Linked DNA regions of Aminobacter aminovorans. The protein of the gene in region 1 interacts with the protein of each later gene in a pairwise test. Links are inferred from orthologs where the notes say so. Each region holds a gene or a part of one and is shown in the gene's direction. Other genes may lie near its edges.

Region 1 (14,206 bases):
TCGACGACATCGACACCTTGGAGGCGGCGTCGCCGACAAGACGCTCGACAGCGCCGAGCTCGATCGTGTCGGCCATGGTCGAGGTGCCATGGGCGTTGATGTAGTCGATGTCGGCAGGCGTCAGCTTGGCGCGCTTGAGGGCGGCCGTCATGCAGCGGAAGGCGCCATCGCCATCCTCGGCGGGTGCGGTGATGTGATGGGCATCGCCGGTCAGGCCGTAGCCGACCACTTCTGCGTAGATTTTCGCGCCGCGTGCCTTGGCATGCTCGAGCTCTTCGAGCACGACGACGCCGGCACCCTCGCCCATGACGAAGCCGTCACGGTCGCGGTCATAGGGGCGCGACGCCTTTTCCGGATCGTCGTTGCGATCAGTCGAGAGCGCCTTGCAGGCGGCAAAGCCGGCCAGCGACAGGCGCGTTACCGGTGCCTCGGCGCCGCCGGCCACCATCACGTCGGCATCGCCGAACATGATCAGGCGGGCCGCATCGCCAATGGCGTGCGCGCCGGTCGAGCAGGCGGTGACCACGGCGTGGTTCGGGCCCTTGAGCCCGTGCCGGATCGACACCTGGCCGGAAACCAGATTGATGATCTGGCCTGGAATGAAGAAGGGGCTGATGCGGCGCGGGCCGCGCTCCTTGAGGATCAGGGCGTTCTCGGCGATGCCGTCAATGCCGCCGATGCCCGAGCCGATCATGACGCCGGTCGAATTCTGTTCGTCCGGCGTCTTTGGCTGCCAACCGGAATCCTTCAATGCCTCGTCGGCGGCCGCGATCCCGTACAGGATGAAGTCGCCGATCTTGCGCAGTTCCTTGGGTTCAAGGACCGCTTCGGGATTGAAGCTGTTGTTGGAGCCGTCGCCGCGAGGGATGACATTGGCGATCTTGCAGGCGAGGTCGTCGACCTCGAACTCCGTGATCCGCCGGGCTGCGCTGCGGCCGGAAAGAAGCTCTTTCCAGCCGTGCTCGTAGCCCATGCCGAACGGTGAAAGCAGGCCAAGGCCTGTGACGACCACACGCCTCATCGCAGGCATCCCTGACAATTCGCGATCGCTCAGGCCGAAGCCTTGTCGATGTACTTCACGGCGTCGCCAACGGTGAGGATGGTCTCGGCCGCGTCGTCGGGGATCTCGACGCCGAATTCTTCTTCGAAAGCCATGACGAGCTCGACCGTGTCGAGGCTGTCCGCGCCCAGATCGTCGATGAAGCTCGCAGCTTCCGTCACCTTGTCGGCGTCGACGCCAAGATGTTCAATGACGATCTTCTTGACGCGCTCTGCGGTGTCACTCATGTGGGCATCCTCAGTCTGGTGTTGTTAGGTCTTCGTTAGCGGGCGGATTGCCGCTAATCAAGCTGTAATCTACGCTTTCCCAAGCGCTCGGGCGGCGGTCGGGTTTCGTCCTGGCCACCTGATGGAGCGCGGCAATACACGAAAAATTCACCGCGTCCAAGGCAAAAGGGCCGGTTATCCCGGCCAATCGCCCAATCAGATCCCAAATCAGATCCCAAATCAGATCATCGCCATGCCGCCATTGACGTGGATTGTCTGGCCGGTGACGTAGGCCGCTTCGTCGGAAGCGAGATAGGCGACCGCCGAGGCAACTTCCTTGCCGGTGCCCATGCGCTTGGCCGGGATCGCGGCCATGATCGCCTCTTTCTGCTTGTCGTTGAGCTTCTCGGTCATCGCCGATTCGATGAAGCCGGGTGCGACGCAGTTGACGGTGATGTTGCGGGTGGCGATCTCCTGGGCCAGCGACTTGGAGAAGCCGATCATGCCGGCCTTGGAGGCGCAGTAGTTGGTCTGGCCGGGGTTGCCGGTCACGCCGACGACCGAGGTGATGTTGATGATGCGGCCATGACGGCGGCGCATCATCGGATGCGTCAGCTCGCGCGTCAGGCGGAACATCGCCGTCAGGTTGATCTCGATGACCTGGTCCCAGTCGGCATCCGACATGCGCACGAACAGGCCGTCCTTGGTGATGCCGGCATTGTTGACCAGGATGTCGACCCCTTCGAGTTCGGCCTCGGCCTTCTGGCCCAGCGCCTTGACCTCGTCGCGGTCGGCGAGATTGGCCGGGAACAGCTTGACGCGGTCGCCGAGTTCGCCGGCTAGCGCCTCGAGCTTTTCGATGCGGGTGCCGTGCAGGCCGACAATGGCGCCCTGCTTGTGCAGGATGCGGGCGATTTCTTCGCCGATGCCGCCGGATGCACCGGTGACGAGTGCCTTGCGGCCGGTCAGATCGAGCATGTTGCTACCTTCCTTGAAGAGCGCACCCTTCACACGGGTGGGGTCGTTTGAATTGCTCAGTCGCCTGCTTGGTTCGGGGCGCCTGCTTGGTTCGGGGCGCCTGCTTGGTTCGGGCGCCTGATTGGTCCAGGCCTGATGGGTTCGGGCGCCTGATTGGTTCGGCGCCTGAATGGTTCAGGCGAGCGCGGCGATGGCCGCGTCGATGTCGGCCGGGTTGTTGACGGCAGCCGTCGCGATTTCCTTGTTGATGCGGCGAGCGAGGCCCGACAGCACCTTGCCGGCGCCCACTTCATAAAGCGTGGTGATGCCGTTGTTGCCGAACCACTCGACCGTCTCGCGCCAGCGCACCTGGCCGGTGACCTGCTCGACGAGGCGGGCGGCGATCTCCTCGGGGTCGGTGATCGGCTTGACGGTGACATTGGCAACCACCGGCACGACCGGGACGTTCTTCTTCACGCCGGCCAGCGCCTCGCGCATCTTTTCCGCCGCCGGCGCCATCAGCGCCGAATGGAAGGGGGCGGAGACCTGCAGCATCAGCGCGCGCTTGGCGCCCTTTGCGGTGCAAAGGGCTGCGGCACGCTCGACCGCCGCCTTCTCGCCCGAGATGACCAGCTGGCCGCCGCCATTGTCGTTGGCGATCTGGCAGACCGAGCCTTGTGCCGCCTCAGCGCAGGCGGCGTCGACGTCGCCCTGCTCGAGGCCGATGATCGCAGCCATGGCGCCCAGGCCTGCCGGCACGGCGGCCTGCATGGCGTTGCCGCGGATGCGCAGCAGGCGGGCGGCGTCGGCGACCGAAACAAAACCTGCGGCGGCAAGCGCCGAATATTCGCCGAGCGAGTGGCCGGCGACATAGGCGACCTTGTCCTTGAGCGACAGGCCGCGCGATTCAAGCGCCCGGAACGCGGCCATCGACACCGCCATCAGCGCCGGCTGGGCATTGGCGGTCAGCGTCAGCGTCTCCTCGGGTCCTTCCCAGATCAGCCTGGACAGCTTTTCACCGAGCGCATCGTCGACTTCCTCGAAGACGCGGCGTGCCTCTGGAAAGGCATCGGCGAGTTCCTTGCCCATGCCGACGGCCTGGCTGCCCTGCCCGGGAAAAGTGAATGCAACGGCCATGTTGGTCTCCTGGCTACTTGCCGCATCGGCCCGGACCGGAATCGGTTTTTCGGGGTCGACGGGCAGACATATCACGCGGCGCGCCACCGGACGTCCTGGAACCAGCCGCGCGCCATATCGTTGTGCCTCTGGCGCAATGGATACCGCGAAGTCAAGTCTTGAGGGCTTTGGGACCCCAATGGGGCAAATAATCACAGAGAATTAATGCCAAATACGTTTTGTTTGCCCCCTCCTTCTCAATTTTGCCATATGCGCTAGGTTTTCGATGACAGTTTCGTGACGGTTGCGTGACGCTGCCGTCCAGCGTTCGAGGAAGTTGAGTTGGCAAAGCTGTTCGCGACAGGCAAGTCCGTCGCATATGACGGGGAAAACGAGGCTGAAGCACTCAGCCGGCGTGACTATGCATTGGGCGTCCTGCGCTCGGTGATGATCACGCTCGCCGTCTCGGCCGTGCTGGTCTTCGCCATCGAATTGGTTGCCCGCGGCTCCTTCATCGACACGCTCAATTTCTTCCAGCAGCCGTTCAAGCCTAGCTGGACCACGGTGGCGCTGTTCGCTTTGCTGATCATCGGCTTCGACGCTCTGCTCGGCCGCCCCTATAACGGCCTGTTGATCGTCGCACCCGTGGCGCTGATGCTGGCCTTCGTCGGCCACCAGAAGTCGCTCTATCTCGGCGACCCGCTCTACCCGACCGATTTTCTCTATGCCCGCCAGATCGTCGAACTGATGCCGCTTTTGGTGCGCGAGCGGCCGCTTGCCGGCATAGGCATTGCGGTTGGCCTCATCGGCGGCATCTCGCTGCTCGTGCTCGCCTGGCGCTACTGGCGCCGCCGCATGCCGGCGCTGTCGTTCTGGGCGCGCATGTCGCGCCTGGCGATCGCCATTCCGGCGCTGGCCTTCTTCGTCTCGATCATGGACTACGCCACCTTCTCGTGGACGCGCGATCGCCTGCAGATCATCCCGATGATGTGGGACCAGAAGGAAAACTACGCCTCCAACGGCTTTGCCATTGCCTTTGCGCTCAACGTGCCGATGGCCAAGGTCAAGGCGCCGCAGGGCTATTCCGACAAGGCCATCGACGCCATCGCAGCACCTTCGCAGAAGGCCGCCGTGCTCCCCGAGGAAAAGCCCGACGTCATCATCGTGATGAGCGAATCCTTCTGGGATCCGACGCGCCTGCCCGGCGTCGCGATCACGCCGGACCCGATCCAGAACGTGCGCGCATCGCAGTCCGGCCACGTCTTCTCGCCCGAATTCGGCGGCATGACCGCCAATGTCGAGTTCGAGGCGCTGACCGGCTTCTCCAACGCCTTCCTGCCGGCCGGCTCGATCCCCTACCAGCAATATGTCCGCGCGCCGGTGCCTTCGCTTGCCACCTTCTTCAAGAGCGAAGGCTACGACACCAAGGCCATCCACCCCTTCGGCGGCTGGTTCTGGAACCGCGCGCCGGTCTACAAGGCCTTCGGCTTCGACAAGTTCATGTCGGAAGAGAACCTGCCGCTGCTCGCCAAGCGCGGCCCGCTGGTCTCCGACGCCGCACTGACCGAAGAGATCATCCGCGAGGCCGACGCCACCGATCACCCCTTCTTCATGTTCGCGGTCTCGCTGCAGAGCCACGGCCCCTACGAGCCGAACCGCTACAGCGACACCACCCACAAGGTCGAGGCGCCGACGTCGCAATGGGCGCGCGATTCGATCCTGACCTATGCCGAGGGTGCTTCCGACGCCGACCGTGGCCTGAAGCGCCTGATGGACTGGGCCAGCAAGCGTGAGCGCCCGACCGTCATCGCCTTCTTCGGCGACCACCTGCCGCCGCTCGGGCCGGTCTATGTCGAGACGGGTTTCATGAAAGAGCCGGTCGCCAAGCGCAAGGCGCCGATCGACGAAATGCTAGTGCAGCACGAGACGCCGCTGGTCGTGTGGTCGAACCGCACCGGTGCTGCGCGCGACATCGGCTCGATCAGCCCGGCCTTCCTGCCGCTGCATGTGCTCGAGACCGCCGGCATCAGCCACCCCTATTATACCGGCTTCCTCGGCGACCTGCATGACCGCTACCGGGTCGTCGACCGCAACATGCTTCTGCCGCGCCAGGGCGAGTCGGTGTTCGACTGGTCGCGCCAGAAGGAGCTCGATCCGGCGATCCGCGATTTCCGCTGGCTGCAATATGACATGATGTTCGGCAAGCGCCGCGGCGCCAAGGGCTTCTTCCCCGAGACCGTCGACAAGGTTGTGGCCAACCGCACGCGTTCGCCGCTGTTCCTCCGGGACGAGGCATTCGGCTGAGCCAAAACCGGCCGGAAAGGCCGGTTTTCCTGAGAATCTCGGCCTTCCCCCTTGCCTTGGCTGCACTTAGCATGTAGACGCCCGCCATCTGCCGGTCCCAGCTGGGGGCTGAACGGAGGGCCGGAGGCTTTCTTGAAAGTCGCCGTGTGAAGCGAAAACGCTTCCGCCTCCCGTGTCTCCGCTCTCGACCGTCTCGTCGTGCTCCTTTCTTCCCCTGAAGGCCGCAAGGTCTCGAAGGGTCAGGGAGGTCGCAGAGGCTCTAGCCGCCGGGACCGGAAGATGGAAACGAAGAAAGGCAAAAACTATGGCTCTTTATGAACATGTGTTTCTTGCCCGCCAAGACCTCTCGCAGCAGCAGGTCGATGCACTTGTCGAACACTACAAGGGCATCATCACTGCAGCTGGTGGATCGGTTGGCCGGGTCGAGAACTGGGGACTGAAGTCCCTCACCTACCGCATCAACAAGAACCGCAAGGCGTATTACACGCTCATGGACATCAGCGCTCCGTCGGCTGCCGTCAAGGAAGTCGAGCGCCAGCAGGGCCTGTCCGAAGACGTTCTGCGCTTCCTGACCGTCAAGGTCGACGCGCATGAAGAAGGCGTCTCCGCCATGATGCAGAAGCGCGAAGAGCGCTCCGAGCGTGGCGATCGCGGTGGCTTCGGCGACCGTCCGCAGCGCAGCTTCGGCGACCGCGACCGCGGCGACCGTGGTCCGCGCAGCTTCGGCGACCGCGATGGCGGTGGTGATCGTGGCCCGCGCCGTCCGCGCGAAGGCGTTGAAGGGGGTGCAGAATAATGGTCGACATCAATCAGATCCCGACCCGTCGTCCTTTCCACCGCCGTCGCAAGACCTGCCCGTTCTCCGGCGCCAACGCACCGAAGATCGACTACAAGGACGTGCGTCTGCTGCAGCGCTACATTTCCGAGCGCGGCAAGATCGTTCCTTCGCGCATCACCGCCGTCAGCCAGAAGAAGCAGCGTGAACTCGCCCAGGCGATCAAGCGCGCCCGCTTCCTCGGCCTGCTGCCCTACGTGGTGAAGTGATTTCAGTTCCGGCCCGGCGGCATCCGCCCCGGGCCGGAATACTCCCTGCCGCGACGGGCGCGGTCGGGTGAAGCTCAAATCCCGGGTTGGATTTCTCAGGAAATCCTAACTGCCGCGACAGGCAGGACAGCGAAACCGGCGGCAACGCCCGCATTGCTTCCTTGCCCGTTGAATTTTTCCGCTGCCTGTGCAGCCAACGACCGCTGCCTCTGCAGCCAACGAAAGGACAAGGACAATGGACGTCATTCTCCTCGAACGCATTTCCCGCCTCGGCCAGATGGGCGACACCGTCAAGGTCAAGGACGGCTTTGCCCGTAACTTCCTTCTGCCCAAGGGCAAGGCGCTCCGTGCCAACGAAGCCAACAAGAAGAAGTTCGAAGGCCAGCGCGCCCAGCTCGAAGCCCGCAACCTCGAGCGCAAGTCCGAAGCCCAGCAGGTCGCCGACAAGCTCGACGGCAAGTCGTTCGTCATCGTGCGCTCGGCTGGCGAAACCGGCCAGCTCTACGGTTCGGTCTCGACCCGCGACATCGCCGATCTGCTGATCGCCGAAGGCTTCACGATTGCCCGCAACCAGGTCGAGCTCAACCAGCCGATCAAGACCATCGGCCTGAGCAACGTCGCCATCGCGCTGCACGCCGAAGTCGAAGTCACCATCACGCTTAACATCGCGCGCACGGCCGACGAAGCCGAGCGTCAGTCGAAGGGCGAGACGCTGACCACCGCCGAAGCCATCTATGGCGACGACATCAACGAAAACGCCCGTCCGGACAGCTTCTTTGATCCGAACGAAGACGGCGAAGGCGACGAAGGCTGATCCCAGCCTCTGTCCCGAACCAGTTTTCTGGACCAAGCCCGGATGGCAACATCCGGGCTTTTTTTGTGCCAGGCGTGGAACTTGGCAGCGTCGCTCCTATTTTGAGGAAAGGACTACACGACTGACCTTTTCGCGAGCGCGCCATGAATATGCTGTTGCAACGCATCGTCGGGAAGCTTGTGCGTACCGGCAATCTGACAGTCACCGGCCCCAACGGACGATCGCACCGTTTCGGCGATGATACGGGCGACCCTGTCCACCTCCTGATCAAGACGCGGCGTGCCGAAAACGCCATCACGCTCGACCCGATGCTGGCTTTGCCCGAGGCCTATATGGACGGCGATGTCGACATCGTCGGCGGCGACGTGCTCGGGCTGATGCGGGTGGTGTTCCAGAATCTCGGCAATGGCAGCATCGACACTGCCTGGACCAAGGCGCTGGACAATCTGCGGCTCGCCTTCCGCCGCTTCCAGCAGGTCAACACGACAGCCCGTTCCAAGCGCAATGTGCAGCGCCACTACGACCTGTCGGGCGAGCTCTACCGGCTCTTCCTCGACACCGACATGCAATATTCCTGCGCCTATTTCGCCGACCCCGAAATGACGCTGGAAGAAGCCCAGATCGCCAAGAAGGCGCATATAGCAGCCAAGATGCGGCTCAGGCCCGGTCAGTCGGTGCTCGACATCGGCTCCGGCTGGGGCGGTCTCGGGCTCTACCTTGCCCGCACCTTCGAGGCGCAGGTGCTCGGCGTGACCTTGTCGACCGAGCAGCATGCGGTCGCCACCGAACGGGCCCAGGCCGAAGGGCTGGAGAACCGGGTCCATTTCGAGATCAAGGACTATCGCGACCTGGTCGAGCGCTTCGACCGCATCGTCTCCGTCGGCATGTTCGAGCATGTCGGCGTCAACCACTACCGGACCTTCTTCGACAATGTCGCCAAGCGCCTGAAACCCGACGGCGTGATGGTGCTGCATTCGATCGGCCGCGCCGGCCCGCCGGCCTCGACAAGCGCCTTCATCCGCAAGCACATCTTCCCCGGCGGGTACATTCCCGCCTTGTCGGAGGTGCTGCCGGCGATCGAAAAGGCCGGCCTGATGGTCACCGACGTCGAGATCCTCAGGCTGCATTATGCCGAGACGCTGAGGCACTGGAGCCTGCGCTTCGCCGCCAACCGCGACAAGGCCAAGGCGATCTATGACGAACGCTTCTGCCGGATGTGGGAATTCTATCTCGCCGCCTCCGAGGCAGCCTTCCGCTGGCAGGACCTGATGGTCTTCCAGATCCAGCTCAGCCACCGCAACGACACGCTGCCGCTGACCCGCGACTATATCGGCAAGTGCGAGAAGGCGCTGGCCATGCACGAGATGGGACACCGCCAGACGAAGCTCGCCGCGGAAGCCGAACCTGCCGCCAAGACCAGCCGCCGCAGGAAGGTCGGCGACAGGGAATAAGATCGCCGCCAACGCGGGACTGGGGCCTTGCGTCTCATGCGGCTCCCATAGGAAAAAGCCCGTCTCTCCCTGAGCCCGGGCTTTTTTCATGACCTATGCCATCTACGCCCTAGCAGCCCTTGCCGAGATCGCCGGCTGCTTTGCCTTCTGGGCCTGGTGGCGGCTCGACAAGTCGCCGCTCTGGCTGGCGCCCGGCCTCGTCGCGCTGGTCGCCTTCGCCTGGCTGCTTGCCCTTGTCGAAGCCGATGCCGCCGGCCGCACTTACGCCGCCTATGGCGGCATCTACATCGCGGCGTCCTTGTGCTGGCTATGGCTCGCCGAAGGCATCCGCCCCGACCGCTGGGACATGATCGGCGCCATCATCTGCATCCTCGGCGCCTCGATCATCCTGCTTGCGCCAAGAGGCGCCTAGAGCGCTTCCGCTTCTGTGCGAACCGCGGAAACGACCCTTGTTTTCTTCGAACCGCGGAAACGACCCTTTTTGCGCAATTCCGAACGGAAAACCGCTTCACACTTTTCCTGGAGTTGCTTCAGCGAACCTGCCGCCCGGCCGTGCCAGGCCTCGTCACCATTTGACCTGCAGGCCGACATTGCCTTCGAAGGTCCGGCTGCGCTCGCCACCCAGGTTGAAGCTGTAATCTGCCACCGCAAAGGCTGTGACCTTGTCGGTGAAGCTATGGCTTATGCCCGCGCCGAGCTCGAGCCTGGTGCCGCCCGTCTCGACCCGGATCGCGTCGCTGTCGAAATAGGTGACGTCCTCGCCGTTGAAGCCGTGCCAGAGATTGGCCTTGAGATAAGGCTTGAGCTGGCCCGAGGCGGTGTCGAACGTGCCCTCAAGGCGCGCGCCGATGCGGCCGGTGACGCCGCGCCCCTCGTCGAAGCGCACGCCCGACAAGGTGTCGTCGGCGTCTTCAAGGGAAACATCCTGCCAGATGATCTGCGCCTGCGGCTCGAGCATCCAGCCTTCGGTCAGGGTGATCGGTGCCCCCGCTTCCAGCGAGGCGGTCACCACGCGGCCGTCGGTATCGATGCCGATGGCGCGCTCGGAGCTTGCGTCGCCGCCGAGCCAGCTTCCCATCAGCACGGCATCGACATACCAGCCGCCTGGCCCGACATGGGTGAAGTAGCCGCCGACGCTGTAGGCATCGAGGTCGAGCTTGCCTGCGGCAAGGTCGGCCTGACCCTGGACTGCACCGCTGATATCGGCATTGAGGCTGGCATAGCCGAGGAACAGGCCGGCGGCATTGCGCGCCCCGGCCTCGGTCTCGCCACGCCAGAAATCGAGCCCTGCCTGGATACCCAGGGTCGTGGCGTCGGCCGAAGGTGAAACCGTGCCGGCCCAGTCCTGCCGGGAGCTGGAGCCGAAAACCCGGCTCCATGTGGTCGAAAGATCGTCGCCGCCGGCAAGGAACCCCTGTTCGCCGCGGCGCTCATGAAATGTGCCGAGCGTCGCCAATGCCACGTCGCGGGCCATTGGCGGCATCACCGAATAGACAGCCGTCTCGGGCCGGATCAGCGGGATGCCGGGCTCGCCCGGGTCAACCGGGTTGACCAGTTCGGAGCGCAGATACCAGTTCTCGCCCAGCCCTTGGGCATCGCCCCGGAACAGCAGATATTCGTAGGCGCCATAAGCCACCGGGCTCGCCAGCGTGAAGGCGCCGGAGTCGGTGGTGCCGCCCGATGTCGCTTCGACGACAAGGATGCCATCTGCATTGGTCTGCTGACCGGTGCCGCCAAGATTGACCACGATGATGCCGGTCGAACCGCTGGCGTTGCCGCCCTCGATCACCAGCCTGTCGGACGGCGCGCCGTCGCCTGAAACAACCGTGTCGAGCCTGAGATAACCGCCGGCGCCGATGTAGTTGCCAATGACGGTGAAGCTGTCGGCGGCACTTGCCGCACCATTGGTCAGGTCGACGGTGCCGGCATTTGTCAGCGTCACCGCATTGCCCGAGGTGAAGGCGCGCACGGCGGCGTTGACGCCGGCACCGGCGCGCAGCGTGCTCGATGCGTCGATACTCAGGCTGCCGGTGTTGGAAAGCCCATCGCCCAGCACGAAATCGCCGTCGAGCGTGAATTCGGACCCTTGAGTGAGATTGACGGTTTCCCAGTTGACGTAGCGCGCGACCGAAGTCGAGCTGGTGCCCTCGAATGTCAGCGTGTCGATGCTGGCGCTCGTGCCGCCATTGATGACCTGTCCCGCGGCAAAGCTCGCCTCGGTCAGGCCGAGCAGCAGCGCCGTGTCCTGCCCCGTGCCCATAACGACATTGCCGCCAATGCTCCCGCCTCCCAACCAACGGAAGGTGTTGTTGCCGTTGCCGAGATCGACGAACGTGCCGATCGACGCGGTGCCGGAAACTTCCAGCAGATCGTTGCCCTGCACCGCTTCGATGGAGGTGTCGATCGTGCCTCCCGACATCCGCATGACGTTATTGGCCTGCTCCAGATCGACATTGCCGATCCGCCCGCCGGTCATGGTCACGAAATCGCCGGCAAAAAACTCACCGATGATGCGGCCGCCGCTGATCGTCGCCGTATCGAGCGAACTGCCCTGGTTGAGCGAATTGATCACGCCGCCGGTCATGATGAAGACATCGGCGCCGCCGCCCTGGTTGACGGCGCCGTCTATCGTTCCCGAATGGATTTCGACGCGATCGACGAAACCGCCGAACACCACATCGCCAGTGATCGTGCCGGTGCCGCCCGCCGGCAGGGTCAGCGAATTGGTGCCGTCAGTGTCGGTCAGCCCTACGCTCGCACCGCTGTCGCAGACATAGATGCTGTTGCCGGCGGTCGGCGTCAGGTCGCAGGCGGCAAGGCCGGCCTGCGTCGAACCCAATAGAACCATGGCGGTGGAAGCCAGCCAGGTCAGTCGAGCCGGTGCAGGGCGAAGAATGTGCATGTTGCCTCCTCAAGCAGACGAGGCCCGCGCCGCAGCAGCGCAATTCGGCCCCTGCTAGCCCTCGGACAAATGCTTCGCCATGTGCCGCATCGCGATTAACAGCCCTGGGAACCGCAAGGATCAGCGAATACCCGAATAAAATCAACTGCAGATGTATACAAATTACCCCGGAATTGTGCTGAACGCCTTCTTGGTAAACAAGACGGCTCGCGGATTATTCCTGTTTTGTTCCTTCCGATTTCCGGCTACAGTTTCGCCGATTCGCGTGGCTCGGTTTCCGCTGCCGGCGGCTGCCGTGGGAAGTCTGGCTCGCAGGAGGCATCTCTTCCCGTTGGTTCAATGGCCTGCCGCGTACAGTTCGGCTCTGAGGATTCGATGGCTTTGGAGAAATTTGCGAGCCAGGATTCGGCAACAGTCAAATTGATTCCGGCAGTAGGACTCATGTCCTGTGGATGGTTTCGCCCAGCCTGTGAATTCTAGAGCAAACTGGCCTTGAAACCCACCTAAAGCAGATTGAGCCAGCAATTCGATATCGGACTCTGCTAGGGGAGTATCTGGTTCAGCGACGGGGACGACATTGGCAGAGGCAGCGCGCAAATTCGAGGTGGCGGAAGCGACCCCGCTCTATCGGGAAGCCCCCAACAACATCGAGGCCGAGCAGGCTTTGCTCGGCGCCATGCTGGTCAACAACGACGCCTTCTACCGCGTCTCCGACTTCCTCAAGGCGACCCATTTCTACGAGCCGCTGCACCGCAAGATCTTCGAGGTTTCCGCCGAGCTCATCCGCATGGGCAAGATGGCGAACCCGGTGACGCTGAAGACCTTCCTGCCCGCCGACGAAAAGGTCGGCGACATGACGGTCATGCAGTATCTCGTCGCCCTTGCCGCCAACGCCGTCACCGTCATCAACGCCTCCGACTACGGCCGCGCCGTCTATGACCTCGCCACCCGCCGTGCGCTGATCACCGTCGGCGAGGACATGGTCAACATCGCCTATGACGCGCCTGTCGACATGTCGCCGGCCGAGCAGATCGAGGACGCCGAACGGCGCCTGTTCGAGCTCGCCGAAACCGGCCGCTATGACGGCGGCTTCGAAAGCTTCTCCGATGCGGTCAAGACCGCCATCGACATGGCCAGCGCCGCCTATATGCGCGACGGCCATCTTTCCGGCGTCGCCTCCGGCCTGCACGACCTCGACGCCCGCATGGGCGGCCTGCAGTCCTCCGACTTGATCGTGCTCGCCGGCCGCCCGGGCATGGGCAAGACCTCGCTCGTCACCAACATCGCCTTCAACGTCGCCCATGCCTATGTGCCGGCGCAGCAGGCGGACGGCTCGTTCAAGGCCGAAAATGGCGGCGTGGTCGGCTTCTTCTCGCTCGAAATGTCGTCCGAGCAGCTCGCCACCCGTATCATTTCCGAGCAGGCCGAGGTGCCCTCCTCCAAGATCCGCCGCGGCGATCTCACCGAGGCCGACTTCGAAAAGCTGGTCAGCTGCACCCAGACGCTGCAGAAGATCCCGCTGTTCATCGATTCGACCGGCGGTATCTCGATCGCCCAGCTCTCGGCCCGCGCCCGCCGCCTCAAGCGCCAGCGCGGCCTCGACCTGATCATCATCGACTATATCCAGCTGATGCAGGGCTCGTCGGCCAAGTCGTCGCAGAACCGCGTCCAGGAAATCACCGAAATCACCACCGGCCTCAAGGCGCTGGCCAAGGAGCTCAACGTTCCGATCATCGCGCTGTCGCAGCTGTCGCGTCAGGTCGAAAGCCGCGACGACAAGCGCCCGCAGCTCTCCGATCTTCGTGAATCGGGCTCGATCGAGCAGGACGCCGACGTCGTGATCTTCGTCTACCGCGAGGAGTACTACCTCAAGAACAAGGAGCCGAAGCCCGGCACCGACGAATATCTCAAGTGGGAAACCGACATGAACGAGGTGCGCGGCAAGGCCGAAGTCATCGTCGCCAAGCAGCGTCACGGCCCCACCGGCACCGTCAGCCTCGGCTTCCAGGGCGAATTCACCCGCTTCTTCGACCTCGCACCAGAGCATCATCTGCCCGACAGGTTCGGGGAAGAGTAACGCATGCCAGAGCTTGCGCTCGTCGTTGGCGACGGTGGCGGGACAGCGCCCCCCTCTGTCCCCATGTTGATCAGAGGGCCGGACATCTCCCCCACAAGGGGGGAGATTGGCTGGCCGCTCACCTCTCGCCAATCTGGAGCGCCGCAGATTGAGGCACCGTCGCGCCTGACGGCTGATCTCCCCCCTTGTGGGGGAGATGTCCGGCAGGACAGAGGGGGGCAACGTAGAACTCTGCCTTTCCATTCTTCCGAAAGGCACCCGCTCCATGGCTAAAG
Region 2 (14,582 bases), 500 kb from region 1 along the record:
TGATCAACCGCGTCGTGCCGCGCGAATACCTGAATCACATTGTTGGAAAATATACGCAAACCATTGTTTCAAAATCACCTTTGACGCTGAAAATCGGCAAGGAGGCATTCTATGCCCAGGCCGAGATGGGGCTCGCCGAGGCCTATGATCATGCGGCACGCGTGATGGTCGACAACATGCTGGCAAAGGATGCCGAGGAGGGTATTGGCGCCTTTATCGAAAAGCGCCAGGCCAACTGGACAGGAGAATAGGTTTGGAACAGCGCCTTTCGCTTGTAACCCTTGGAGTGGACGATCTCGGCCGTGCCGTGCGCTTCTACGAAGCGATGGGGCTGAAGCGAAACCAGTCGGTCACCGAAGGCGTCGCCTTCTTCCAGATGGGAGGGATCGTGCTCGGTCTCTGGGGGCGCGAACAACTGGCATCCGACGCCGGGGTTCCCAACGGCAAGGGAGGCTTCTCGGGCGTGTCCATTGCCTACAACACCCGTTCCGAGGCGGAGGTCGACGAGATCCTGGCGACTGCCGAGAAAGCCGGCGGCCGCATCGTCAAGCCGGCGCAACGGGCCTTCTGGGGCGGCTGGTACGGCTACTTCGCAGACACCGAAGGCCATCTGTGGGAAGTGGCCCACAATCCCGATTTCCCTATAGCGGAGGATGGCAGCATCTTGCTGCCGTAAGGGGCGATAGGTTTGCAGGCCCTGCCGAAAGCCGGTATCGAGGAGCCGTCGAACGAGGCCGCCATGAACCACGACAGCTACGACAATGACTATATCGCCGGCATCCTGAATTCGGTGAAGACGATCGCGGTCGTAGGCGCCTCGGCCAATGAGGTGAGGCCGAGCTATTTCGTCACAAAATACCTGATCGACAAGGGCTATGAAGTCTTTCCGGTCAATCCGGGGCATGCCGGCAAGGACATCCTCGGCCGCATGGCATATGCCAGCCTTTCCGACATCCCAGCCTCAATCGACATGGTCGACGTCTTCCGCGCCTCGGCGGCTGTGCCTGGTATCGTCGACGAGGTGCTCAGGCTCGATCCGCTGCCCAAGGTCATCTGGATGCAACTCACCGTTCGCCATGACGAGGCTGCTGCGCGTGCCGAGGCCGCCGGCATCAAGGTCGTCATGAACCGCTGCCCCAAGATCGAATATGCGCGGCTTGCCGGAGAAATCGGCTGGAACGGCGTCAATTCCGGTATGCTCTCCGCGAAGCGCCCGGTGATGCGCGAGGGTTTCCAGAGTTTTGGCATCCGCGCAAGATAATCCGGCATCCGTGCGCGTTTTTGCAATGCCGCGCAAATAATCTCTGCCTGCTCCGGCAGATGTGAAATTTTCGTCTTTGCTTTCCGCCGCAGCCTTGGCCAAAGATGCCAGCTGATTTGACGAACCTATTCTTTGGAGGAAAAAGATGTCCCAGCGCGCCCCTGGTTTCAACACGCTTGCCGTCCACGCCGGCGCAAAGCCCGATCCGGCGACCGGCGCTCGCGCCACGCCGATCTACCAGACGACGTCATACGTCTTCGACGACGCCGATCATGCCGCCTCGCTTTTCGGGCTCAAGGCTTTCGGCAATATCTACACCCGCATCATGAACCCGACCCAGGCGGTTCTCGAGGAGCGCATCGCAGCCCTTGAAGGCGGCACCGCAGCGCTTGCCACCGCCTCCGGCCATGCCGCGCAACTGCTGGTGTTCCACAATCTGATGCGCCCGGGCGACAATTTCGTCGCCGCGACCCGGCTCTATGGCGGCTCTATCAACCAGTTCGGCCATGCCTTCAAGAATTTCGGCTGGGAAGCGCGCTGGGCCGACACCAACGACATTGCGAGCTTCGACAAGCAGATCGACGGCAAGACCAAGGCGATCTTCATCGAGAGCCTGGCCAATCCCGGCGGCACCTTCGTCGACATCGAGAAGGTCGCCGACATCGCCCGCAAGCACGGCCTGCCGCTGATCGTCGACAACACGCTGGCAAGCCCTTATCTGATACGCCCGATCGAGCATGGTGCCGACATCGTCGTCCATTCGCTGACCAAGTTCATCGGCGGCCACGGCAATTCGATCGGCGGCGTCATCGTCGATGGCGGCACCTTCGACTGGTCGAAGTCGGGCAAGTACCCGATGCTGTCGGAGCCGCGGCCTGAATATGGCGGCGTCGTGCTGCACGAGACCTTCGGCAATTTCGCTTTCGCCATTGCCGCCCGCGTGCTCGGCCTGCGCGATCTTGGCCCGGCGATTTCGCCGTTCAACTCGTTCCTGATTCTGACCGGCCTCGAGACCTTGCCGCTGCGCATGCAGCGCCATTGCGACAATGCGCTGACCGTCGCCGGCTGGCTCTCCGACCATCCCAAGGTCGAATGGGTGGCTTATCCCGGCCTCAAGAGCGACAAGAACCATGCGCTGATGAAGAAGTACTCGCCCAAGGGCGCGGGCGCCGTCTTCACCTTCGGCCTCAAGGGCGGCTACGAGTCAGGCGTCAAGTTCGTCGAGGGCCTGGAACTGTTCTCGCACCTTGCCAATATCGGCGACACCAAGTCGCTGGTCATCCACCCGGCTTCGACCACCCACCGCCAGCTCTCCGACGAGCAGAAGATCGCGGCGGGCGCCGGGCCTGATGTCGTGCGACTGTCAGTCGGCATCGAGGATGTCAGCGACATCATCGCCGACCTCGAACAGGCGCTGGCCAAGGCCTGATCGGCCGTGCAAGACTTGGCCCCGGCAGATTGCGCTGCCGGGGCCTTTTGCTGTTTGGGAGTTCGATCTTGCCGAGATTTCTTACCATCGACGTCAATGGCATCGAGCCGGAAGCGGGCGCGCCGGCCAGCGACCGGCTGATTTCGGGCGACCCGAAATTCAGCACCTGGAATGCCGAGGAGGCCGACGGCGGCCTCTATGCCGGCATCTGGCAGTCGACGCCGGGCAAATGGCGCATCGATTATGACGAATGGGAGTTCTGCCACATCCTGTCGGGTGTCTCTGTCATCGCGGAGGAGGGTGGCGAAGCCCGCACTGTGCGGGCCGGCGACAGCTTCGTCCTCAGGCCCGGCTTCAAAGGAAGCTGGGAAGTGCTTGAAACGACTCGCAAGGAATATGTGATCCGCCTCTGAGCGTCAGCTTTTTCCCGTGTCGAATTTTTCCGCTGCCTCTTCCAGCGCGTCGATCTCGTTGGCGCAGAGGAGCGGCTTCAGCGCCTCGAACTTCTCCGCAGGCCATCCGTAGACCTTGAGCCCCAGCAATTTGTCGACAACGGCTTGCGGAAAGCGCGTCTTGATCGGCACGGCCGGATTTCCAGCAACGATGGTGTAGGGCGCCACGTTCTTGGTGACGATCGCACCGGAAGCAATGATGGCGCCTTCGCCGATGTTCACGCCGGGCATGATCATGGCGCGCATGCCGATCCAGGCGCCATCGCCGATGATCGTGTCGCCCTTGCCGGCATAGGCATCCAGAATGAACTCCGGGAAGGGATAAAGGCTGAACCAGTCCGTGCGGTGCGTATGGTTGCCGCCAAGCAGGATCACCGCCTCGGCGCCGATGCAGACATAGTCGCCGATATGGAGCTGGTCGATCGGCCAGGCGGGCTGCCAAGCCTTGAGGCTGTATTCGTCGCCATAGAGATAGCGCACCACGCTGTCTTCGAACGACCCCGACCACGCGTCGCTGTAATAGCTGTGTGTGCCGCGAACATGGATGTTCGGGTTTGTCACGGTCTCGTGCAGCAGTTCCACCTTGGACCAGTGCTTGGCGTCGTTTTTCATTGCTTTAGATCCTCGGGGCGCACCCCAGCCACTCAGGCTTTGGTGGCGAATACATGAAGCCAGTTGGTTGGCTGGCGGTCGTAGCCGCTGCCTCTGCGGCTGGTGATTTCGATTTGCCCGTTCCAGCCGCGGTCGCCATATGCGCCTGCCAGCCATTCCGGGGAAGGGTAGTTATAGTACCTTCCGAAGCGGTCACGCCCCTCGGCCTCGCCAGCCTTGAAGCTTGCATAAAACACCCCTCCGCGGACCAGCGCCCGCTGAACACGGGAAATGACTGCCGGTAGATGTTCGCGCGGCACATGCAGCAGGCAGGCATTGGCCCACACGCCGTCATAGGCGTCGACTTCGTCGATGTCGTCAAACAGAAGGACCTTGACGGTTCGGCCAAGGCGTCTCGCGGCCGCCGCCGCGATTGCCTCCGTACCATCTGACGGCGTTACGTCGAAGCCCTCGGCAAGCATGGCCTCGCTGTCTTGTCCCGCGCCGCATCCGAGTTCCAGCACGCGGCCGCCGGCGGGCAGGCGGGCCATGAAGTCGTGGAGATGGTGCCTGCTCGCCGGCTGGCCCCTTGCCGTGTAGGTTTCTGCCTCGTTCGAGTAGAACCGGATCGTTTCCTGGTCTTTGGCTTCCCTCACGATCGCTCCGATAGCTGGTGTCCGCAAAACAGGCCATCGAGATCGTCATCAAGCCCGCATATCCGCTCAACCGACAGCCGAGCGTCATTTGAGAGGAGCCACTACCGCAGCAGGCATGGAAAGTTCCAGTACCGAGCATTGAGCCAGCTGTCGCAGCGAAAGTTAGCAATAGCTGAAATCATGGGTGTTCACCGGCCTTGCGCAATGGTGAGGCGGCATCCTATTTACAGGGCAAAGCCTCTGAACCGATTCTGCCCGTCCGGCGCCGGAATCCCCTCACGATAAAGGGATAGTCGATGAAGAACCCCGTCGAAACATACATGAACCTCGTTCCGATGGTGGTCGAGCAGACCAACCGCGGCGAGCGCGCCTACGATATCTTCTCGCGCCTGCTCAAAGAGCGCATCATCTTCATCACCGGTCCGGTCGAAGACGGCATGGCGACGCTGGTCTGTGCCCAGCTGCTGTTCCTCGAAGCCGAGAACCCGAAGAAAGAGATCAACCTCTACATCAACTCGCCCGGCGGCGTGGTTACCTCGGGCATGGCGATCTACGACACCATGCAGTTCATCAAGCCGGCGGTTTCGACGCTGTGCATCGGCCAGGCCGCTTCGATGGGCTCGCTGCTGCTCTGCGCCGGCCACAAGGACATGCGTTTCGCGACGCCGAACGCCCGCATCATGGTGCACCAGCCTTCTGGCGGCTTCCAGGGGCAGGCCTCCGACATCGAGCGTCACGCCCAGGACATCGTCAAGCTCAAGCGCCGTCTCAACGAGATCTATGTCAAGCATACCGGCAAGGACTACGAGACCATTGAAAAGACGCTCGACCGCGACCATTTCATGACCGCGGACGAGGCTCGCGACTTCGGATTGATCGACAAGGTCATCGAAAGCCGCGACGTCGCCGAGGGTGCCACGGCTTCGTGATTGGATGCTTCGACCTGCCTGCAGGGCAACATCTCGCATTTTTGAGGTGCCCTGCGGCATTTCGGACACATTTTGCTGTTCCCTCGGTGGAAGCGTCGGCCTACGTTAAGGTGGCGTTGAGCTTCGACGGCTTAGCGTTGTTCAAGGGTGCCGCGACTCGTTGCAGCGACTTCTGGAATGTGAGTGTACGGAGCTCGTTGCGGCGGCCATGGGATGGCGGTGGCGGCGTCCGTCGTTAGATTGCATATGCGCCCCGGAGCCAGACCTTCGGCCGGGCGGCAGTGAAAGGACTTGGACAAGATGAGCAAGGTCAGCAACGGCGGCGGCGACTCCAAGAACACGCTCTATTGCTCGTTCTGCGGCAAGAGCCAGCATGAGGTACGCAAACTCATCGCCGGCCCGACCGTCTTCATCTGCGATGAGTGCGTCGAACTGTGCATGGACATCATCCGCGAGGAGAACAAGACCTCGATGGTGAAGTCGCGCGAGGGCGTGCCGACCCCGCAGGAAATCCTCAAGGTTCTGGACGACTACGTCATTGGTCAGCCTTACGCCAAGCGCGTGCTGTCGGTGGCCGTCCACAATCACTACAAGCGCCTGGCACACGCCTCCAAGAGCAATGACGTCGAGTTGGCGAAGTCCAACATCCTGCTGATCGGCCCGACCGGCTGCGGCAAGACGCTGCTCGCCCAGACGCTGGCCCGCATCATCGACGTGCCGTTCACCATGGCGGATGCGACGACGCTGACCGAAGCCGGTTATGTCGGCGAGGATGTCGAGAACATCATCCTCAAGCTGTTGCAGTCGGCCGACTACAATGTCGAACGCGCCCAGCGCGGCATTGTCTATATCGACGAAATCGACAAGATCAGCCGCAAGTCTGACAATCCTTCGATCACCCGCGACGTCAGCGGCGAGGGCGTGCAGCAGGCGCTGCTGAAGATCATGGAAGGCACCGTCGCTTCCGTGCCGCCCCAGGGTGGCCGCAAGCACCCGCAGCAGGAATTCCTGCAGGTCGACACCGCCAACATCCTGTTCATCTGCGGCGGCGCCTTTGCCGGCCTCGACAAGATCATCTCGGATCGCGGCCGCAAGACATCGATCGGCTTCGGCGCCACCGTCGCTTCGCCGGAAGACCGTCGCAGCGGTGAGGTGTTCCGTCTGGTTGAACCGGAGGATCTGCTGAAGTTCGGCCTGATCCCCGAGTTCGTCGGCCGTCTGCCTGTGCTGGCGACGCTCGAGGACCTCGATGAGCCTGCGCTGATCCAGATCCTGACCGAGCCGAAGAACGCGCTGGTCAAGCAGTACCAGCGCCTGTTCGAGATGGAAAATGTCGACCTGACCTTCCACGAGAACGCGCTGTCGGCGATCGCCAAGCGCGCCATCGAGCGCAAGACCGGCGCTCGCGGCCTGCGTTCGATCATGGAAGCGATCCTGCTCGACACCATGTTCGAGCTTCCGGCGCTGGAAGGCGTGCAGGAAGTGGTTATCTCGGAAGAGGTGGTGACCGGCAGCGCCCGGCCGCTCTACATCTACTCCGAGCAGAAGGAAAAGAAGGGCAACGTCAGCGCCTGAGGCCTGGCCGTTTCCCTTGGAACCGCTCCAGCGAACGGCGCCCCAGCGGCGCCGTTGGCATTTTGGAGCCTCGTCGGTTCGGGCCGGCAAACGCTACAGCGCCGTGCGTCCCTGGATGCGCAAAGGACGCTGTGGAGGTTTGAAGCGGTGCATGATCCTTTCCGAAAATCGATTCCGATTTTCGGGGTCGTGCACAAGCGTGATTGGCCTTGATGTTTACCCGGCGAAGCTCCAACTAACGGAAGAAGAGGCGATGGGTGGGTTTTCGTGCTGTAATGCCGCGCGGTAATCGGCGGTAGGCGGAACCGTCCATGGTCGTTAATATGAGATTCGCGGTTGGCGCTCGCGCGGCTGCGAAATGAAAGGTTGGACAATGGCCAAAATATCCCGCTCTTCCAGCGAAGGTACCTTCGCAGTCCTGCCGTTGCGCGACATCGTCGTGTTCCCGCACATGATCGTCCCGCTGTTCGTGGGACGTGAAAAGTCGATCAAGGCCCTGGAAGAGGTGATGGGTCAGGAAAAGCAGATCCTGCTTGCGACCCAGATGAATGCCGCCGACGACGATCCCGAGCCCGATGCGATCTACGACATCGGCACGCTCGCCAACGTGTTGCAGCTGCTGAAGCTCCCTGATGGCACCGTCAAGGTGCTGGTCGAAGGCACGACGCGTGCCAAGATCCAGTCCTTCACCGACAAGACCGACTTCCACGAGGCCCACGCTCTCATCCTGAGCGAGCCTGAAGAGGAAGAGGTCGAGGTTGAGGCGCTGGCGCGTTCGGTGGTTTCCGACTTCGAAAACTACGTCAAGCTGAACAAGAAGATTTCGCCCGAAGTGGTTGGTGCCGCCAGCCAGATCGAGGACTATTCCAAGCTTGCCGACACGGTGGCATCGCACCTCGCGATCAAGATTACCGAGAAGCAGGAGATGCTCGGCACGCTGTCCGTCAAGGAGCGGCTCGAAAAGGCGATGGGCTTCATGGAAGCCGAAATCTCCGTCCTGCAGGTGGAAAAGCGCATCCGCAGCCGCGTCAAGCGGCAGATGGAGAAGACCCAGCGCGAGTACTATCTCAACGAGCAGATGAAGGCGATCCAGAAGGAACTCGGCGAAGGCGAAGACGGCCGTGACGAGTCCGCCGAGATCGAGGCGCGCATCAAGAAGACCAAGCTGTCGAAGGAGGCCCGCGAAAAGGCGGATGCCGAGCTCAAGAAGCTGCGTTCGATGTCGCCCATGTCGGCTGAAGCCACCGTCGTGCGCAACTATCTCGACTGGATCCTGTCGATCCCGTGGGGCAAGAACTCCAAGGTCAAGCAGGACCTGAACTTCGCCCAGGAGGTGCTCGACACCGACCACTACGGCCTCGACAAGGTAAAGGACCGCATCGTCGAGTATCTCGCCGTGCAGAGCCGCCAGAAGAAGCTGAAGGGGCCGATCCTGTGCCTCGTCGGTCCTCCCGGCGTCGGCAAGACCTCGCTCGGAAAGTCGATCGCCAAGGCGACCGGCCGAGAGTTCGTGCGCATGGCGCTCGGCGGCGTGCGTGACGAGGCCGAGATCCGCGGTCACCGCCGCACCTATATCGGCTCGATGCCCGGCAAGGTCATCCAGTCGATGAAGAAGGCGAAGAAGTCCAATCCGCTCTTCCTGCTCGACGAGATCGACAAGATGGGCCAGGACTTCCGCGGCGATCCGTCGTCGGCGCTGCTCGAGGTGCTCGATCCGGAACAGAACGCAACGTTCATGGACCACTATCTCGAGGTCGAATACGACCTGTCGAGCGTGATGTTCGTGACGACGGCAAACACGCTGAACATCCCTGCGCCCCTCATGGACCGCATGGAGATCATCCGCATCGCCGGCTACACCGAGGACGAGAAGGTCGAGATCGCCAAGCGGCACCTGATGCCTAAGGTTGTTCGCGACCACGCGCTTCAGCCCAAGGAATTCTCGGTTTCCGAGGATGCCATCCGTGCCGTGATCCAGACCTACACCCGTGAAGCGGGCGTGCGCAGCCTCGAGCGCGAGCTGATGAAGCTCGGGCGCAAGGCCGTCACCGAGATCATCAAGACCAAGAAGAAGTCGGTGAAGGTCACCGCCGCCAATTTGGACGATTATCTCGGCGTGCAGCGTTATCGCTTCGGCCAGGTCGAAGGCGAAGATCAGGTCGGCGTCGTCACCGGGCTTGCCTGGACCGAGGTCGGCGGCGAGTTGCTGACGATCGAAGGCGTGATGATGCCCGGCAAGGGCAAGATGACGGTCACCGGCAATCTGCGCGACGTCATGAAGGAATCGATTTCTGCGGCGGCATCCTATGTCCGCAGCAGAGCGCTTGATTTCGGTGTCGAGCCACCTCTGTTCGACAAGCGTGACATCCACGTGCACCTGCCCGAGGGCGCCACGCCGAAGGACGGTCCGTCCGCAGGTGCCGCCATGGCGACTGCGATTGTTTCGATCCTGACCGGCATTCCGGTCAGGGCCGATGTGGCGATGACCGGCGAGATCACGCTTCGCGGCCGTATCTTGCCGATCGGTGGCCTGAAGGAGAAACTCCTCGCAGCGCTGCGGGGCGGCATCAAGAAGGTGCTGATTCCGGAAGACAACGCCAAGGATCTGGCGGAGATTCCGGAAAACGTGAAGAGCGGCATGGAGATCATCCCGGTTTCCCGGGTCGGTGAAGTGCTGCGTCATGCACTGGTCAGGATGCCTGAGCCGATTGAGTGGACCGAGCCGGTCGACGTCCCGGCCTCCAAGCCGGATGCCGGCGAGGATGCCGGCAAGGGTTTCGCTCATTAGTTGTATCTAAAGTCACCGCCAAAACAAAAAGCCGGGCTCATGCCCGGCTTTTTCATGTGAAGAAACCGCGGAATTCTGGGCTTTTTGCGCCTTTTCGACTTGGTTGTGCCCGCACTTTTTCCTAAAGTCCGTGTCCTACCGGCTGAGTCTATGTCCCGGTTTTCTCATGGAAGGGAATTTGAATGAACAAGAACGAACTAGTGTCCGCCGTCGCCGAGGCTTCCAAGCTCTCGAAGGGTGACGCGCAGTCCGCTGTCGACGCTGTTTTTTCCGTCATCACCGGCGAACTGAAGAACGGCGGCGATGTCCGGCTCGTCGGTTTCGGAAATTTCACCGTGTCAAAACGCGCGGAGTCGACTGGCCGTAACCCGCAGACGGGTGCGGAAGTCAAGATCCCGGCTCGCACGGTCCCGAAGTTCTCGGCCGGCAAGGGCCTCAAGGACGCGGTCAACTGATCGCTTTCTTGCCGACATCATGACTGAAAAGCCGGGCTTGCCCGGCTTTTCTTTTGCCTCGGAATGGAGGCGTAACGGCGGCCCTACGGCTCAGTAGACCTGAGTTTTCGACCGGCTGATGAAGAAGCCGTGGCCATCATCGCGGACGCAGCTCAATCCGGCCTTGTCGGACGTGCAGCTGAAGGGGCCCTTTTTCCAGCTGTTGCCATATTCAAGCCTATGCGAGCCGTCGCAGCATCCGGTGTCGCCAACATTCTGATAACGCTTGGCTTTTCCTGATTTTCCGAGGACAAACCTGAGATAGGTCGGCTCGATACGGTCGCAGCCAAGTTCCGGCCCGCCATCTTCGGGTTTGTAGACCTCCGAGCCGCCCGCAGGCGTGTACTGGCAGCCGACATTGCCCGACGGCATATTGAAATAGATGACGCCGCCGTCGGCCGGGAAGCTCTGTTCTACGGCGCGTGCATCGATCGAGATCAGGGCGAACACCCCACGAGCAAAGAACGCACAACCCCTCCAGCACAATTCCACGGTTTCGCGAGTGCCAGGATAGCACCGGAACGCAAACTTGGGGCAACAGAACGGGGGGCGAAAGCGCCAACAAAAAGGGCCGCTGCTGCGGCCCTTTTCCGTGTTCGACTGGTTCGGTGAAGGTCTACGCCTTGACCAGAAATGCCTCGCGCGGCAGGTCGGACAACACCTCGGCGCGGTTGCCGCGCAGGATGACAATCTCCTCGAGGCGCAGGCCGAAGCGGCCCTGCAGATAGATGCCGGGCTCGATCGAGAACACATTGCCTTCCTGCAGGATCGTCTCCGACGTGCCGGTGATGTAGGGCTGCTCGTGGATGTCGATGCCGAGGCCGTGGCCGGTGCGGTGCAGGAAGTTCGGGCCGTAGCCGGCGGCGGTGATGACGTCGCGGGCAGCCTTGTCGACTTCCTTGGCGGCAACGCCGGGCTTTGCGGCGGCAATCGCAGCCTGCACCGCACGTTCTAGGACGCCATGCACCTCGTCGAACCCTTCCGGCTTGTCGCCGAACACACCGACGCGGGTCATGTCGGAGGGATAGCCGTCCTTGCGGCCGCCGATGTCGATCAGCACGGCCTCGTTGGCCTTAAGCTTGCGGTTGCCGGTGTGATGGTGCGGGAAGGCACCGTTCTCGCCGAAGCAGACGCTGACGAATTCGCCGGTCGCGCCATTGGCCGCATAGAAGTCACGGATGGCCTTGCCGACCTCGAGCTCGGTCACGCCTTCCTTCAGCGCGGCGAAGCCTGCCTTCATGGCGCCGTCATTGAGCACCGCGTTCATCTTGAGCAGGGCGTACTCGGCCTCGTCCTTCTTGCCGCGCAGGAAGCTCACCGTATCGTTCAGGAAGCTGCGCTTGGCGCCGGGCAGGGCATCGAGCGCGAGCAGCGCGAAATCGGCGCGCATGGTCTCGTCGAGGGCAACCGAGACGGTGCCGCCATCAACGCCACGATTGATGCCGCAATCGGCGAGCAGCTGCGACAGGGCCGCCTGCGGGCCGTCGGCATCGGCCCAGGGATAGAAGGGCAGCTTGGTGAAGGGGCGCTGGCTGTCGGCGTTCAGCACCGGCATCAGGAAGCCCGCATGCTTCTGCGACACGATCAGCAATACCGGGCGTTCGTCGCCATGGGGCGACATGCCGGCGAGCCAGACAAGGTGCGAGGAGGGGCCAACGACCACAAGGTCGGTTCCCGTCTCAGCCATGCGCTCGCGCAACCGCGCCATCCGCTCTTCGTACATCGTCTCTGCCTTCTCGGAGTTGGGGAGGGGGGTAATGTTTGGGAGGGGGTAATGTTTGGGGAGTGGGTAATGTGTCAGGTAAGGGCGATGGGACCGCCGCAATGGGCGGTCCCTGCCAGGCCGGCTCGTCAGTTCTTCTTGACGAGACGGTAATAGACGAAGTCGGACGTCGCGCCGTTGACGTAGCCCTCGACGTTCTTGGCACGCGCAACCTGGGTCGCGGCCTGGAACATGATGACGATCGGCGACTTCTCCTGCACCTTCTTCTGCAGGTCGACATACATCGCGCTGCGCTTGGCCGGGTCGGCCTCGGCGAGAGCTGCCTTGGTCTCGTTGTTCAGCTCTTCCGGAACGGCCCAGCCGTTACGCCACGTGGTGGTCGACTGGTAGTTTCCGTCCGAGTTGTCGGTGTTGTAGGCGAAGGCCTTGGCGTTGGAGTGCGGGTCCATGAAATCAGGGCCCCAGTACAGCAGCATCGCCTCATGCGTGCGGGCGCGGTACTTGGTGATCACCTGCGAACCGGTGCCCGGCACGATGTCGAAGTTGATGCCGGCTTCGGCGAAGCTTGCCTGCAGCGACTGCGCCATGTCGGTGAACGGCGTCGAGTTGATGACGTCGAGCGTCACTTTGATCGGCGTCTTGATGCCGGCGTCAGCCAGGATCTGCTTGGCCTTGGCGGGATCGTAGCTGTAGGGCGTCTCGTCGAGCGAACCCGGGAAACCCTTCGGCCAGAAAGCCTGGTGCGTCTGCATCTGGCCCTTGAGGAAGGTGTCGGTCATGCCCTGGTAGTTGACCAGGTAACGGGCGGCGTCCCAGACGGCCGGCGGCGTCAGCGTTTCGGTCTTCTGGTTGAACGACAGGAAGTGCACGGCCGCCTGCGGATAGGTCTCGGTCGTCACCTTGTCGTTGCCGGCAAGCGTCGCGATCTGGTCCGAGGTCAGGTTCTTGGCCATGTCGACATCGCCCGACTGCAGCAGCAGCTGCTGGGTCGCGGCTTCGGCGACGTGGCGGATGATGACGCCCTTGATCGCGGGCGCGCCGTTGAAATAGTCGGGGTTGGCGGTCAGGTTGATCAGCTCGCCGGGGCGGAAAGCCTTGAGCACGAACGGGCCGGTGCCAGCCGAGTTCGACTTCAGCCAGGCATTGCCCATGTCGCCATTGGCCTCGTTGGCCTGCAGCGTCACCGCATCGACGATCGAGCCCGGACGGGCGGCCAGCACGTTGAGCACGAAGGCCGAAGCGAAGTCGCCCGCATACTTGATGACGACCTTGTTGCCGTCGGCCTTGACCATCGAATCGAAATTCTCGGGCGTCCAGCCGAGCTGGGTCAGGATGAAGGCCGGCGCCTTGTTCAGTACGATGACGCGCTTGAACGAATAGACCACGTCCTCCGCGCGCAGCGGGTTGCCCGAGGTGAACTTGACGCCGTCGCGCAGCGTGAAAGTGATTGTCTTGTTGGCGTCGTCGACGGCCCATTCCTTGGCGAGGCCAGCGGCCAGCGTCTTGGTGTCGGCGGCGTCGTACTGGACGAGACGGTCATAGGTCTGGGAGACATATTCGCCCGACGAGAACTCGTAGGCCTCGGCCGGGTCGATGCTGACGATGTCGTCGATGTTCTGCGCCACCACGAGCACGCCTGCGGGCGTGGCTGCAAGGCTGATAGCGGGCGTCATCGGCATCGCCAGCGCCGCGGCGAGCAGCGCGGCTTTGAACAGTTTCATCATTTTCTCTCCTTTTTGGTTCCCGTTGTCTTCTCTTCGGCCCTTGAACCGCGCAGGGCCGGATGCTCCGTGCGCGACCTGAACATCGGCAAGGTGCCGGTCCAGAGCATGCGCGCGAACTGTTGGGTGTCGTTCGACCAGGAATGCGGACGATTGCCGCGGAAGTGCAGGCTGTCGCCGGGCGAAAGCACCATCTCTTCGTCCTCGAGGCGCTGGGTGATCGAACCCTCGAGGATGAACAGGATTTCCTCGCCTTCATGGCTGACCGTCTCGGAGCGGTAGCCTGGCGGGACGTTGAGGACGAAGGACGACAGCACGTTGCCGGTGAAGTCGGCAGCGATGCGCTCGTAGACGATCGACGAGCCGTCGACCGAGAATCGGTTGCGCTCGGCCGCCCGCGTCAGTCCGTCTTCCGCGCTGGGCGTGGCGATGAAGTAATACACACCCACGTCGAGGCTGCGGGCGATCTGGGCGAGGGTGCCAAGCGAGGGGGTGGCGTGATCGCGTTCGACCTGGCTGAGGTAGCCGACCGAAATGCCTGCGGCATCACACAATTCCTGCAACGTCATCGACAGCTGGCGACGGCGGGCACGGATCAGCGCGCCAACCTTGGGCTGGCTCGACGGCGTGTTTTTGCTGGCCTCCGAGGACACGCTTTTTTTGCTCCCATCAAATTTTTTTTGATCTAAGCAAAATTATTTGTATAGTCCAAGCAGAATTTTGCTCGACAGAAAACATCCGTGCCGCATCCGCGACGCGGCCAATGTGGTAGGAACAAAGACCGCGTGGCATCAGAAATCGACTCCGCCGCTAAGGCGCTTCCAACAGGGCCTGGCGGCTCGTCGCGCAATGCGCGGCACGCCTGGAAGACAGTGAAGGGCGTGCTTGGCGTCATCGTCGCCGTCGCCTTCACCTTCCTCGGCCTCCTCGCCATCACCTTCTTCATCGGCCGGGTCGTACCGA

What was found.
Region 2: the proteins of rplI (region 1) and lon interact in binary tests that used the Escherichia coli proteins (3 or more experiments, as listed by UniProt). The link is inferred for Aminobacter aminovorans from one-to-one orthologs.

What each region holds. Positions count from the first base shown.
Region 1 is NZ_UFSM01000001.1:4,200,879-4,215,084, forward strand. Bases 5,983-8,711 are described here. They hold rplI (50S ribosomal protein L9), read left to right. Parts: upstream 5,983-6,922; coding sequence 6,923-7,501; downstream 7,502-8,711. Other genes in these bases: rpsF (30S ribosomal protein S6), read left to right, coding at 5,983-6,439; rpsR (30S ribosomal protein S18), read left to right, coding at 6,439-6,687; DY201_RS20775 (cyclopropane fatty acid synthase), read left to right, coding at 7,645-8,711. Also shown: fabF (beta-ketoacyl-ACP synthase II), read right to left, coding at 1-1,021; DY201_RS20740 (acyl carrier protein), read right to left, coding at 1,051-1,287; fabG (3-oxoacyl-[acyl-carrier-protein] reductase), read right to left, coding at 1,507-2,244; fabD (ACP S-malonyltransferase), read right to left, coding at 2,419-3,360; DY201_RS20755 (LTA synthase family protein), read left to right, coding at 3,787-5,643; more of rpsF, read left to right, coding at 5,948-5,982; more of DY201_RS20775, read left to right, coding at 8,712-8,952; DY201_RS20780 (YnfA family protein), read left to right, coding at 9,041-9,364; DY201_RS20785 (autotransporter family protein), read right to left, coding at 9,518-11,854; DY201_RS20790 (replicative DNA helicase), read left to right, coding at 12,432-13,931; DNA repair protein RadA, read left to right, coding at 14,197-14,206.
Region 2 is NZ_UFSM01000001.1:3,701,947-3,716,528, reverse strand. What follows is about bases 6,869-9,973. They hold lon (endopeptidase La), read left to right. Parts: upstream 6,869-7,266; coding sequence 7,267-9,681; downstream 9,682-9,973. Other genes in these bases: DY201_RS18310 (HU family DNA-binding protein), read left to right, coding at 9,864-9,973; clpX (ATP-dependent Clp protease ATP-binding subunit ClpX), read left to right, coding at 6,869-6,893. In the rest of the region: DY201_RS18360 (enoyl-CoA hydratase), read left to right, coding at 1-251; DY201_RS18355 (VOC family protein), read left to right, coding at 254-676; DY201_RS18350 (CoA-binding protein), read left to right, coding at 740-1,261; DY201_RS18345 (O-acetylhomoserine aminocarboxypropyltransferase), read left to right, coding at 1,407-2,690; DY201_RS18340 (cupin domain-containing protein), read left to right, coding at 2,759-3,103; DY201_RS18335 (CatB-related O-acetyltransferase), read right to left, coding at 3,107-3,754; DY201_RS18330 (class I SAM-dependent methyltransferase), read right to left, coding at 3,787-4,416; DY201_RS18325 (ATP-dependent Clp protease proteolytic subunit), read left to right, coding at 4,686-5,318; more of clpX, read left to right, coding at 5,619-6,868; more of DY201_RS18310, read left to right, coding at 9,974-10,136; DY201_RS18305 (DUF6636 domain-containing protein), read right to left, coding at 10,227-10,625; DY201_RS18300 (M24 family metallopeptidase), read right to left, coding at 10,792-11,898; DY201_RS18295 (ABC transporter substrate-binding protein), read right to left, coding at 12,027-13,619; DY201_RS18290 (helix-turn-helix domain-containing protein), read right to left, coding at 13,619-14,272; DY201_RS18285 (ABC transporter permease), read left to right, coding at 14,501-14,582.